3 regions of the Plantactinospora sp. CA-294935 genome follow, and region 3 is predicted to be linked to each of the others. Evidence: riboswitches for the same ligand, from Rfam matches in the RefSeq annotation. Region 3 holds a riboswitch; each other region holds the start of a gene.
The links. A riboswitch is a leader RNA that binds a small molecule or an ion and turns the genes downstream of it on or off. The one in region 3 is predicted to bind cyclic di-AMP.
Positions count from the first base shown of each region.

Region 1: linked by a shared signal. The riboswitch ahead of ACQEVC_RS16840 (coiled-coil domain-containing protein) and the one ahead of ACQEVC_RS08325 (NlpC/P60 family protein) in region 3 are both predicted to bind cyclic di-AMP.
Region 2: linked by a shared signal. The riboswitch ahead of ACQEVC_RS12300 (coiled-coil domain-containing protein) and the one ahead of ACQEVC_RS08325 (NlpC/P60 family protein) in region 3 are both predicted to bind cyclic di-AMP.

Region 1 covers NZ_JBNJMU010000001.1:3,748,688-3,752,853, reverse strand. Annotated here, with positions in the region: gene ACQEVC_RS16850 (helix-turn-helix domain-containing protein) at 1-34, opposite strand, end outside; gene ACQEVC_RS16845 (O-acetyl-ADP-ribose deacetylase) at 262-792, opposite strand; gene ACQEVC_RS16840 (coiled-coil domain-containing protein) at 890-1,912, opposite strand; cyclic di-AMP (ydaO/yuaA leader) riboswitch at 1,916-2,049, opposite strand; gene ACQEVC_RS16835 (SDR family oxidoreductase) at 2,303-3,331, opposite strand; gene ACQEVC_RS16830 (polysaccharide deacetylase family protein) at 3,541-4,166, shown strand, end outside.
Region 2 covers NZ_JBNJMU010000001.1:2,741,847-2,746,012, forward strand. Annotated here, with positions in the region: gene ACQEVC_RS12295 (glycoside hydrolase family 65 protein) at 1-1,481, shown strand, start outside; gene ACQEVC_RS12300 (coiled-coil domain-containing protein) at 1,562-2,590, opposite strand; cyclic di-AMP (ydaO/yuaA leader) riboswitch at 2,594-2,725, opposite strand; gene ACQEVC_RS12305 (hypothetical protein) at 2,866-3,069, opposite strand; gene ACQEVC_RS12310 (dienelactone hydrolase family protein) at 3,283-3,936, shown strand; partial or broken gene ACQEVC_RS12315 (TIGR04222 domain-containing membrane protein) at 3,997-4,166, shown strand, end outside.
Region 3 covers NZ_JBNJMU010000001.1:1,845,640-1,849,805, forward strand. Annotated here, with positions in the region: gene ACQEVC_RS08315 (pyridoxamine 5'-phosphate oxidase family protein) at 1-170, opposite strand, end outside; gene dcd (dCTP deaminase) at 271-849, shown strand; gene ACQEVC_RS08325 (NlpC/P60 family protein) at 997-2,037, opposite strand; cyclic di-AMP (ydaO/yuaA leader) riboswitch at 2,050-2,190, opposite strand; gene ACQEVC_RS08330 (N-acetylmuramoyl-L-alanine amidase) at 2,457-4,166, shown strand, end outside.

The DNA of each region.
Region 1 (4,166 bases), 1.9 Mb from region 3:
AGTACCGAATGCGCGCGCCGATGCTGTCGGCCATGTCGATCAACTCCCAGGTGGGGCTGGGGTGGTGGCGCCCCAGGCCCTACCCCGGGGCGCCACTTCGGACGGTACACCGGCGAGGGCTGCGGCGATCGTTGCCTGCCGGCGGGGCCGGACGGCGCGGATGACCGGCGCGCGGAGGAACGGACCGGCGGCACCGACGGGCCGTTGGAACCCGTTGACGACGATCGGTTTCCGGTTCTCGCGACGTCCGGAGCGGGACCGTCAGTCGGTTGTCGGTGTGGCCGGGTTGGGCTCGTCGAGGGCCGCCCGCAGCAGCGTGCCGGTCTGCTCGTCGAAGGCGACCAGCCGGATCGACTCGACCGCCGACGGCGTGGACCGGAGCGTGTCGACCGCTATCCGCGCCGCCCGGTCGGCCGGAAACCCGTAGACCCCGGTGGCGATGGCCGGAAACGCGACGCTGCGCGCGCCCACCTCGTCGGCGACCGCCAGACAGCGGCGGTAACAGGAGGCCAGCACCTCGGCCTCGCCGTACCCGCCGCCCTCCCAGACCGGGCCGACGGTGTGGATGACGTGCCGGACCGGCGGGTCGAGGTCGAACGCCGGGGTCGCCACCGCCTCGCCGGGTGGACAGGGGCCGATCGCCCCGCCCGCCTCGGCCAGCCGGGGGCCGGCCGCCCGGTGGATGGCGCCGTCCACACCACCGCCGCCGAGCAGCGACTCGTTGGCCGCGGTGACGATCGCGTCCACGCGCTCCCGGGTGATGTCGCCCCGGACGACGTCGATGATGGCCATCCGCCGATGATGCCAGCCGGCGCGCGAGCTGTCCGCACAACGCGACCGCCCCGCCACCTGGCGGGCAGGTGACGGGGCGGTCGAAGTTGGCTCGGGCCTACAGCATGGAGACGTGCACGTGGTCGGTGTGGTCGCTCGGACCGCTGTAGGAACTCCAGCCCTCGTCCGGGAACCAGATCTCCTTGTACCAGATCACGTAGAGGATGCCGAGCCGGTCCGCGTTACGGATCAGGAACGCGGACAGGTCGTTGCCGTACTTCATCTGGTCGTCGTTGGCGGCCCGGCTGAACCCCGAGTTGCGCAGCGACCAGTCACAGGCGCGGCCCTTCGGATGCTCGAACGGCCCACCGGGCCGGAAGCAGCCGACGAACCTCTTGAAGCCCGCCCGGCGCACCTCGTTGTACATGTGGAGTGTCCGGGCGGTGATGCAGCCGCCGGTGGTCGGGTCGTCCCGGTTGCAGGGCAACCCCGGGAAGCCGTCCGCCATCCCCGGCCCGGGACGGGCGACCGGCGATGTGGCCGCCACCAGGCCCTTGTCGGGGCGCGAGTTGCCGCCCACCAGGGCGAGCGCCTTCTTCGCGTCCGACTGCTGCTTCTTGATGATTTTCTCTTGCGCGGCCTGCTTGGCGACCTCCTCGTCGATCGCCTTCTTGGCCGTGCCGACCGCGTCCCGCGCCTCGTTGAGCGCCCGGAGCTTGCTGTTGTTGAACAGGTTCAGCTCGTTGAGCGCCGAAGCCCGCTCCATGAACGCGCTGGACGAGGAGTCGGCAGAGTTGTTGCTCAGCAGCATCGCGATGGCGCTGAGCTTGCCGCTGCGGTAGGACTCGGCCGCGATCTCGCTCGCCTCCGGAGTGAGTGCCGCCAGCCGGGCCTCCGCCTGCTTCAACTGGTTGCCGAGCTGCTGCTGCCGCCGCTGGGACTTGGTTCGTTCGGCCTTCGCCTCGGCGAGCCGCTTGCCGGCACTGGCGAGCACGTCTCCGAGCACCGGCGAGTCGGCCTCTTCCTGAGGGGCCGGTTTCGGCGCGGGCGCCGCCGACGCCTCCGACGGGACCACGACCAGAGCTGCGGCGGTGAGCAGTGCCAGGGCAGTCGCCAGCCTTCGGCGTAGGGGTGCCCTCACATGTATCCCTTCCGTCGGCCGCCGACCGGGTTAGCTGACGGGTTCGGGATGGAAGTGGTCCCTACCGCTCTCGCGGATTCACCCCAGGGGTGCGTGGGTCCCCGGCTCGCCGTGTGGCGATTAGGCGGCGATCAGCGCCGGACCACGCGGTATCCGGCGGCTATGAACGGCAGACAGCATACCCGGTTTCACTTCCGGAATGGCAAGACCCGTTCGCGGCTAAAGGCGTTGCCAGGCAACGACTATCAGTAATCACCGCGTGTCGGAGGCATCGAAGGACGTGCTTTGCCCGCCATTATCGACTAGCTGCTGTCGGCTATTTACCATGCGCGTTCCCACCCCTCCGACGTGCGGAAACGTGTCCAGGATGGTCGTTCGGTGATTCTCCGGTCACCGCCTGCGCCAGGGTGTTGTGCCGAACAGCACACCGGCCACCGTACCGGCCGAGAGGAGACCCGCTGTCACCACGCCGCGGTGCTGGGACAGCCAGAGTTGCGGACTCCGTGTCCGGTACGGCGTGCCGAACGCGCCGTGCGCGCCCGGGTCCGCCCCGGTGCCGTCGTCGACCGGGTGCCAGAGGTTGGCCGGTCGACTCCGGTCGGCCGGCTGCTCCGTCTGCTGGCCGGAGTACCCGGTCCGGGCCAGGTACCGGTCGAGCAGCCCGGGCAGGCACCGGTTGCCGAGGATGGTGCCGACCGTCGAGGCGCCGACCCAGTACTCCCGCCGGCCCGGCCGGTCGGCCGCGTACACGATGGCCCGGGCCGCCAGTTCGGGCTGGTAGATCGGTGGCACCGGTCGGGCCCGGTTGCGCAGCCGGGACAGCACCCAGTCGAACTGCGGGGTGTTCAGCGCCGGCAGGTGCACCATGGTGAGCCGGACCGGGCTCCGGTCGTGCAGGAGTTCACAGCGCAGCGACTCGGTGAACCCGACGATGGCGTGCTTCGCGCCGCAGTACGCGGACTGCAGCGGGATCGACCGGTAGGCCAGTGCCGACCCGACCTGCACGATCGTGCCGGTCCCGCGCGGCAGCATCCGGTCGAGCGCGGCCCGGGTGCCGTGGACGTACCCGAGGTAGCAGACCTCGGTCACCCGCCGGAACTCCTCCGGCCCGATCTCCGTGAAGGGCGCGAACACCGAGGCCATCGCGTTGTTGACCCACAGGTCGATCGGCCCGAGTTCGCTGGTCGCCCGGTCCGCCGCCGCTTCGACCTGGCGGTGGTCGGCCACGTCGGTCTCGATCGGCAGCGCCACACCCCCGGCCGCACGGACGTCCTCGGCCGCGCCCCGCAGGCCGCTCCCACCCCGGGCCAGCAGGGCCAGCCGCATCCCCCGGCGGGCCAGCAGCCTGGCCGTCGCCCGGCCCACCCCGGCACTCGCTCCGGTGATCACCGCTACCCGCGCCGCAGGTCGCCCGCGCATCCCGCTCCCCCGTCCCGAACCTCCCCGGATCGCCGGGCGCCGGCTACCCGACCGAAGCTCCGACAAACTCCGCCGATCGGGCAGGACGGCACGGAGTACCGGAGACGCGGAAGACCGGTGCAACCGGGGCAAGCCACCCGTCCGGGTGAGGATGAAGACCGGCCGCGCGGGTAACCGCGTCCGCGATGGTGCGGCGGGTGGAGGAACGAGTGCGCGGACGCGCGGTACCGGCGACGACCGTCGGTGCCGCGCTGGCCGCCCAGGTGGTGCCGGCCCTGACGGTGCTGCCCGGGGTACGGCTGCGGTTCTTCCCCCGGCTGAGCGGACGCGGCTCCCCGGGGCACGTCGCGCTCACCTTCGACGACGGCCCCGACCCGGCCTCCACCCCGCTCTTCGTCGAGACCCTGGCCGCGCACCAGACCCGCGCGACGTTCTTCCTGCTCGGGTCGATGCTGGCCCGGGCACCGGAACTCGGCCTGGACCTCGCCGCCGCCGGGCACGAGGTGGCGGTGCACGGCTGGGCGCACCAGAACCTGCTGCTCCGCGGCCCGCACGCGACCTACCGCGACCTGGCCCGGACCCGCGAGCTGATCGGTGCGGTGACCGGCCGGGTACCCCGGTTCTTCCGCCCGCCGTACGGGGTGCTCAGCGCCGCCGCCCTGATGGCCGCGCGCCGGCTGGACCTGACCCCGGTGCTCTGGACCTGCTGGGGACGGGACTGGACCCGGTCGGCGACCCGCTCCTCGGTACTCGACACGCTGCGCGGCGGGCTGGCCGGCGGCGGAACGGTGCTGCTGCACGACTCCGACTGCACCTCCGCACCGGGTGCGTGGCG
Region 2 (4,166 bases), 900 kb from region 3:
CCGAGCAGCGCGGCTATCTCGACACCTTCTGGGACGACTCCGACGTGCGGGTCGAGGGCGACCCGGAGGTGCAGCAGGCGGTCCGGTTCGGACTCTTCCACGTGCTTCAGGCCGGCGCCCGGGCCGAACTGCGGCCGATCGCCGCCAAGGGGCTGACCGGGCCGGGCTACGACGGGCACGCGTTCTGGGACACCGAGACCTTCGTGCTGCCGGTGCTGACCTACGCCCTGCCGTCGGCGGTCGCCTCCGCGCTGCGCTGGCGGCACTCCACCCTGCACCTGGCCCAGGAGCGGGCCCGGACGCTGGGGCTGCGCGGCGCCGCGTTCCCGTGGCGGACCATCCGGGGCCAGGAGACCTCGGCGTACTGGCCGGCCGGCACCGCCGGGTTCCACATCGCGGCCGACATCGCCGACGCGGTACGCCGGTACGTGCAGGCGACCGAGGACGAGCAGTTCGAACGCGAGGTCGGGCTGGAACTGCTGGTGGAGACGGCCCGACTCTGGCGCTCGCTCGGGCACCACGACCGGGACGGCCGGTTCCACCTGGACGGGGTGACCGGGCCGGACGAGTACACGGCGGTGAAGAACGACAACGTCTACACCAACCTGATGGCCCAGCGGAACCTGCTGGCCGCCGCCGACGCCGCCGCCCGGCACGGCGAGGAGGCCTGGAAGCTGGGCGTCGACGACGAGGAGACGGCCGCCTGGCGGGACGCCGCGCACGACATGCACATCCCGTACGACCCGGAGCTGGGCGTGCACCCGCAGGTGGAGGGCTTCACCCGCCACCAGGAGTGGGACTTCGCGAACACGCCGCCGGAGCAGTACCCGCTGCTGCTCAACTATCCCTACTTCGACCTGTACCGGAAGCAGGTGATCAAGCAGGCCGACCTGGTGCTGGCGATGCACTGGCGCGGCGACGCGTTCAGCGACGAGGAGAAGGCGGCCAACTTCGCCTACTACGAGCGGCGTACCGTCCGCGACTCGTCGCTGTCGGCCTGCACCCAGGCGGTGCTGGCCGCCGAGACCGGGCACCTCGAACTCGCGCACGACTATCTGGGCGAGGCGGCCCTGATGGACCTGCACGACCTCAACCAGAACACCCGGGACGGCGTGCACGTCGCCTCGCTGGCCGGGGCCTGGATCGCCCTGGTGGCCGGGTTCGGCGGGATGCGCGACCACACCGCGACGCTCTCCTTCACACCCCGGCTGCCGAGCCGGATCGACCGGTTGGAGTTCTCGCTCCGCTACCGGGGCGTGCACCTGCGGGTCGACGTCCGGCCGCGCGAGGCGACGTACGCGCTGCGCGACGGCGAGCCGGACGACGCACTGGAGCTGCTGCACCATGGCGAGAAGGTCCGGATCACCTGCCTGGAGTCGGTGACCCGGCCGATCCCGCCGGCCCGCCCGACGGGTCCGCAACCGGCCCAGCCGGCCGGCCGGGCCCCCGCCCGCCGTGCCCCCGAAGGCGAGCCCACCTGACCACCGGGCCGGAAACCGGAGATCTTGACGACTTCTTGCCGCCCCCACCGCAAGAAGTCGTCAAGATCTGATCGGCACCCCTAGACCAGTGACAGGTGTACGTGGTTGGTGTGGTCGCTCGACGGGTCGCCGTGTGCACCGCTGTACGACTTCCACCCGGTCGTCGGCAACCAGATCTGCCGGTACCAGATCACGTACAGCACGCCGATCCGGTCGGCGTTGCGGACGAAGAACGCGGCGAGGTTGTTGCCGTAGGTCCGGTTGGCGCCCGTGGCGGCACCCCGGAAGCCGCCCGCCTCGGCGGAGAAGTCGCAGGCCCGCCCCTTCGGGTGCTCGTAGGGGCCGCCGGAGCGGTAGCACCCGGTGAACCGGGTGAAGCCGGCCCGGCGCGCCTCGTTGAAGGCGTGCAGGGTGCGCGGCGTGACGCAGCCCGTGGTGGTCGGGTCGGGCCGGCTGCACGACTGCGGCGGCCAGGAGCCGTCGGCAGCGCGTGGCGCGGGCCGGGCCACCGGTGACCTGGCGTTGACGAAGCCTCCGGTGGATGCGCCGCCGACCTGGGCCAGCGCCCGCTCGGCGGCCTGCTTCTGCCGCAGCATGATGGCGAGCTGCCGGCGCTCCTCGATCACCTCGGCGTCCAGCGCCTGTTTCGCCCGGGTGGCCCGCTCCCGGGCCTGCCCCAGCGCGCGTAGCGCGTCGTTGTCCCGCAGGGCCACCACCTCCAGGCCGCGGGCGCGCTCCAGGAGTTCCTCCGCCGAGCCGCTGTGCAGCAGTACCAGCACCGGGCCGATCCGGCCGGTCTGGTACGCCGTCCGGGCCACCTGCTCCACCCGGGGGCGCAGCTCGGCGATCCGTCCCTCCACCCGGCGTAGCTCGGCGGCGATCTTCGCCTGCCGAGCCTGGGTGTTAACCAGCGCGTTCTTGGCCTGTAGGTAACCTCGGCCGGTCGATTCGAGTACGTCGCGCAGGAGCGGCGTGTCGCCTTCGTCGCCGAGAACGGCGGGGCTGTTCGCCTCCGCCACGCCGGGCCGGAGCGCTGCGCCGGCGAGCGCGCCGAACGTGGCGAGCAGGGCCAGGGCCAGCGGTAACCGCCGACGTGTGGATCCCGTCATGCATGTCCCTCCGTCGCCCGCCTACCGAGTTAGCTGACGGGTTCGGGACGGAACAAGCCCCTACCGCGGTTGCGGACTCACCCCACCTACCTGGGTCCCCGGCTCACCTCGTTGGTGATTCGGCGGCGGTCACGCCGGCGCGGAGGGGTGCGCCACCGGGCGAAACCGGGGTCAGCCTACCGGACCAACCGGGCCGACCTCGGGAATTCCGGGATGATCCGCCGTGGAAAATTCACCCGGCTACCGATCATGAGTCGCGCCGGTACGACCTCGACCTAGCGGTCGCGCGGATCCTCCGAGTACCGCTCGCCGCTGGACGGCATGCCCACGGCGTCACGCGGCGGCGTGCGGCGCGGATCGTCGAGCGACCTCGCCTTGGCCGCCTCGTCCGCCCATTCGCTCCGGTCGGGATTCTGCTGCCCCGGCTCGTCGGTGCGGGCCGGGCCGGACTTCGCCTTGCCGGATTTCTGGCGGGCCATAACGTCCCTCACGTTCGTCTGCCGGTCGGCACGTCGGCCGTCCCGGTGCCTGGTCGGACGTTCCGGCCTTCCCCGACTGCGCACCGGCAAACCCGGGCGCCGGTCGGCTGGCGGCGTGTGGTTGAGCCCGGCGCCGCCGGGTAAGACCGACAGGACGGCGGTCGGCGTCACACCCGCGACTCTCCGCCGGGAAGAGGCATGGGAGGCAGTCGAATGGACACCCGGACCACCGAGACCACGATTCCGGCCGGAGACGTACGACTGACCGGCGACCTGGTCGTCCCCGCCGACGCACGCGGGATCGTCCTGTTCGCACACGGCAGCGGCAGTTCCCGGCACAGCCCGCGCAACCGGATGGTGGCCGAGGCGCTGAACCGCCATGCCCTGGCCACCGTGCTGGTCGACCTGCTGACCCGGGACGAGGAGGCGCTCGACGACCGGACCGGGGAGTTGCGCTTCGACATCGGCCTGCTCACCGGCCGGCTCGTCGGCATCGTCGACTGGCTGGCGACCGGCGAACCGGCTGGGCGGCTCCCGATCGGACTCTTCGGGGCCAGCACCGGCGCCGCCGCCGCGCTCTCGGCCGCCGCGCAGCGCCCCGACCGGGTGTACGCGGTCGTCTCCCGCGGCGGTCGCCCGGACCTGGCCGGCGCCGACCTGCCCCGGGTACGCGCCGGGACGCTGCTGCTGGTCGGCGGGCTCGACGACGAGGTGCTGCGACTCAACAACCAGGCGCTGGCCGAGCTCGACGCCGGGGCGGAGTTGCGGGTGGTGCCCGGCGCCACCCACCTGTTCGAGGAGCCCGGCGCCCTGGACCAGGTGGCCCGGGAGGCGGCGGAGTGGTTCGCCGGCCACCTGCCCGGCTGACCGCCCGCCCGGCGTTGGTTCGACCGGACAGCCCGGGACGGACGTGCGCGGGTTCTCCATACTCGAAGAATGACGGCGTTGTCCCGCGACCTGAGCACGACGGACCTCGGCTATCTCACCGGTGGTGCCTGGGGTGCCGTCCGGACCGCACTGGTGATGCTGCACGGCCGGGGCGGTGTGACGGTCGCCCGACCCGGCGGACTCAGCCGGACCGGCAGCATGCCGGCGTA
Region 3 (4,166 bases):
CAGAAGAGTCCCTCGTCGGTGATGACCGGGGACACCGGGTGCACGCGCGGCCCACCGTCGGCGCGCACGGTCGCCAGGTAGCCGAGACCCGGGCCGTACTGCTGGATGAGGACGCGGATCGCGTCGGCGAGTCGGGGCTCGTCAGAGGCGAATTCGGACCAGGATGCCATGGGTACATTCTATCGAACACATGTTCGATCACCTACCCCGATCCCACCCATCGGCGAGGTCGCGGCCCGTCGACTTCGCGCGACTCGCTAAGGTGATCCGGTGCTGCTCTCCGACCACGACCTAGTGATCGAGATCAAGGCGGGCACGCTCGCGCTTGAGCCGTTCGAGCCCGCGCTGGTGCAGCCGTCGAGCATCGACGTACGGCTGGACCGGCTCTTCCGGGTCTTCAACAACCACCTCTACACGCACATCGACCCGGCGGTGCAGCAGGACGACCTGACCTCGCTGGTCGACGTGCCGGACGGCGAACCGTTCGTGCTGCACCCGGGTGAGTTCGTGCTCGCCTCCACGCTGGAGGTGATCTCCCTCGGCGACCAGTTGGCGGGAAGACTCGAAGGGAAATCGAGTCTGGGCCGGCTCGGCCTGCTCACCCACTCGACCGCGGGCTTCATCGACCCCGGGTTCTCCGGCCACGTCACGCTGGAGCTGTCGAACGTGGCCAACCTGCCGATCCGGCTCTGGCCCGGGATGAAGATCGGCCAGCTCTGCATCTTCCGGCTCTCGTCGCCGTCCGCCCACCCGTACGGGTCGGCCGTCTACGGCTCGCGTTACCAGGGGCAGCGCGGCCCCACCCCGAGCCGCTCCTGGCAGAACTGGCGCACCTGGCCCACCCGCTGAGGCTGCCGGCGTCAGAAGCAGCGCGCCGGCACCAAACGGCCCGGACCGGGCCCGACGGGGAGCCGGGAAGGCGAACAGAACCGAATGGCAGAACCCCCGCCGCACCTGCGCGACGGGGGTTCTGCCATTGACTCGCTCCGGGATGCGTCAGCCGGGTCTACCGAAGCTGTGGATCTCGCCGTCGTCCATCCGCTTCATCTTGATCGGTTCGCCGGCCCGGGAGGCGTGCACGATCCAGCCGTCGCCGACGTACATGCCGACGTGGCTGAGGTCGGCATAGTAGAAGACCAGGTCACCGGGGCGTAGCGCGGAGCGGCTGATGCTGGCCGTCTGGCCGCGCTGCGCCCGGGCGTTGTGCGGCAGCGACACGCCGCCCTGGTTCCAGGCCGCCAGGGTCAGGCCGGAGCAGTCGTACGAGCCGGGGCCTTCGGCACCCCACTTGTACGGCTTGCCGATCTGGGCACAGGCGAACTTGACCGCCTTGCCGGCCGCACCTCCGGGGTAGGTGGCCGGGCAGGGTGCGGGCCGCAGCGGGCCGGCCGAGCCGTTCCCGTACGCCTGGATCCGCAGCTTCTGCAACCGCTCGACCTCGGCGTCGATCTCCTTCTTCTTCGCCGCCAGCTCTTTCTCGGTTTTGGTCAACTGGCTGACCAGCCGGTCCAGCGGAGCCTTCTGGGAGGCGTACTTGTCCTTGAGGTCGACGACCGCCTGCACCTCGCGCTGCTGCTGCCGCGCGAACTGGTCGAGCACCGAGAGCTGGCCGACCAGCGCGGTCGGCGACTTGGAGGTGAGCAGGGCGTTGACCGCCGATGCCTTGTCACCCTTGTACGCCTGCACCGCGAAGTCGCTCACCCGGTTCATCGCGGCGTCGATCTGCGACTGGAGCGGGGCGATCTTCTTCTGCAGGGCGGCGGCCTGCTTCTTCTTCGCGGCCAGGTCCTGCCGGGTGGCGTTGTGCTTCTCGACGACCGGCTCCAGCTTGCGCCAGGCGGTGTCGATCTGCTGCTCGATCTCGGCCACCGACGGTTCGGCGAGCGTCGGCGTCGTGCCGGTGAGCAACACCGCGGCGCTGGCCAGTGCGGTGAGCGCGATGGCGAGAATGGACCTTCGAGTGCGCGGTTTCGCGTTCCCGGCGTCGGTGGATGCCGACCGGAGGGATGGCGACCGCGACGGGGCAGGGGGAGCCACCGGGGTCCGTACTCCTTCTTCCGTAGCCCGCCTACCGGGTTAGCTGACGGGTTCGGGCGGGAAGATTGTCGCCCTACCGCGTGAGACGCGGATTCACCCCATGAAGCTCGGGTCCCCGGTTCGCTGAGTGTGACGATTCGGCGGTGTCGAGACGTCGCCGCCCGGCTAGGCGGCCTGCCGTCGGCTCGACGGTCCCCAACACTAGAGAAGGGTGTTATCCAAACGCAACCCCGTGATCTGAGTCGATTCGTTAGGTATCGGACCAGTCGCTGACGGTGGGAGCCACTGGGACACGCCGAACACGCTGCGTGTCGGTGAAAGTTTTCTGCATAGCGACGAGCTTCGCCGGCAGGTATTGACGGACACCGGTCCCGGGTGGAGGGTGATCTTCAGGCCCACCCCCGGCTCATGGAGGTTCGATGCTTCCCACCACACACCCGCTGAGCAGGAGAATCGCGATCGGGGCCGCGGTCGTCGGCGCCGCCGCGCTGCTGCCGGCCAGCCCCGCGCCAGCCACCGTCGCACTCCCCGAAACCCGGCAACAGGAGTACGCCGCCGCGGCGGCCGAGTTCGGCGTACCCGAGAGTGTGCTGCTCGGCGTCTCCTATCTGGAATCTCGCTGGGACACGAACGCCGGCACGCCGAGCACCAGCGGCGGGTACGGCCCGATGCACCTGACCGACGTCGCCGGGCTGGCCGCCGAGCCGGAACACCCGGAGCACGGCGAGGACCGGCGCGGTGACCCGGCCCGGCCCGCCCGACCGGCGACCGGACCCGCCGGCCCGCACGTCGACCGGACCGGCGACACACCGCCCGGCGGGCAGACCCTGGACGCCGCCGCCGCGTTGACCGGGGTCGACGAACACCTGCTCCGCGCCGAACCGGCGGCGAACATCCGGGGCGGGGCGGCGCTGCTGGCGTCGTACCAGCAGGCGCTGGCCGCGCCGACGGGCCCGGCCAGCGACCCGGCGACCTGGTACGGCGCGGTGGCCCGGTACGCCGGCAGCGACCGCGCGGACGCCGCGGCGGCCTTCGCCGACGAGGTCTACCGGACCCTCGCCGAGGGCGCCAGCCGGACCACGGACGACGGCCACCGGATCACCCTGCCCGGGAGGCCGGGGATGGTCCCGCAGCGCTCCTGGCTGGACCGACTCGGCCTGCCCGGCACGCCCCGTCCGGACGGGCTGGAGTGCCCGCGCGACATCTCCTGCGAGTGGATCCCGGCCCCCTACCAGGCGTTCGGGGACGGCGACTACGGCAACCACGACCTCTCCGACCGGCCGGGCCGGCAGAAGATCGAGTACATCGTCATCCACGACACCGAGGGCAGCTACGACACCACGCTGCGGCTGGTGCAGGACCCCACCTACGTGAGCTGGCAGTACACGCTCCGCTCGGCGGACGGGCACATCGCGCAGCACGTAAAGGGCAAGGACGTGGCCTGGCACGCCGGCAACTGGTACGTCAACGCCAAGGCGATCGGCCTCGAACACGAGGGCTTCGCCGCCCAGGGCACCTGGTACACCGAGGCGATGTACCGGACCTCGGCCAAACTCGTCCGCTACCTCGCCGACCGGTACGACATCCCGCTCGACCGCGACCACGTGATCGGGCACGACAACGTCCCCGGCATCCTGCCGGCGAACGTGCGCGGCATGCACTGGGACCCGGGCCCGTACTGGGACTGGTCGCACTACTTCGACCTGCTCAAGGCGCCGTTCCGGGGCATCGGCCTACCGGCCGCCGGCCTGGTCACCATCGACCCGGACTTCGCCACCAACCGGCCGGCCTTCACCGGCTGCGAGACCGCCGGGGTGCCGTGCCCGGCCCGGGGGTCGTCGTCGGTGATCCTGCGTACCGCGCCGGCCGCCGACGCGCCACTGGTGAACGACATCGCGCTGCGGCCGGACGGCACCCCGAACACCATGCACATCTCCGACCACGGTGCCCGGGCCTCGGCCGGGCAGACGTACGCGCTCGCCGGCCGGCAGGGCGACTGGACGGCGATCTGGTATCTCGGGCAGAAGGCGTGGTTCCACAACCCGAGGAGCAACCCGGCCGCGAAGTGGGCGCTCGGGCTGGTCGCGACGCCGAAGCCGGGCCGGGCGACGATCCCGGTGTACGGCAGG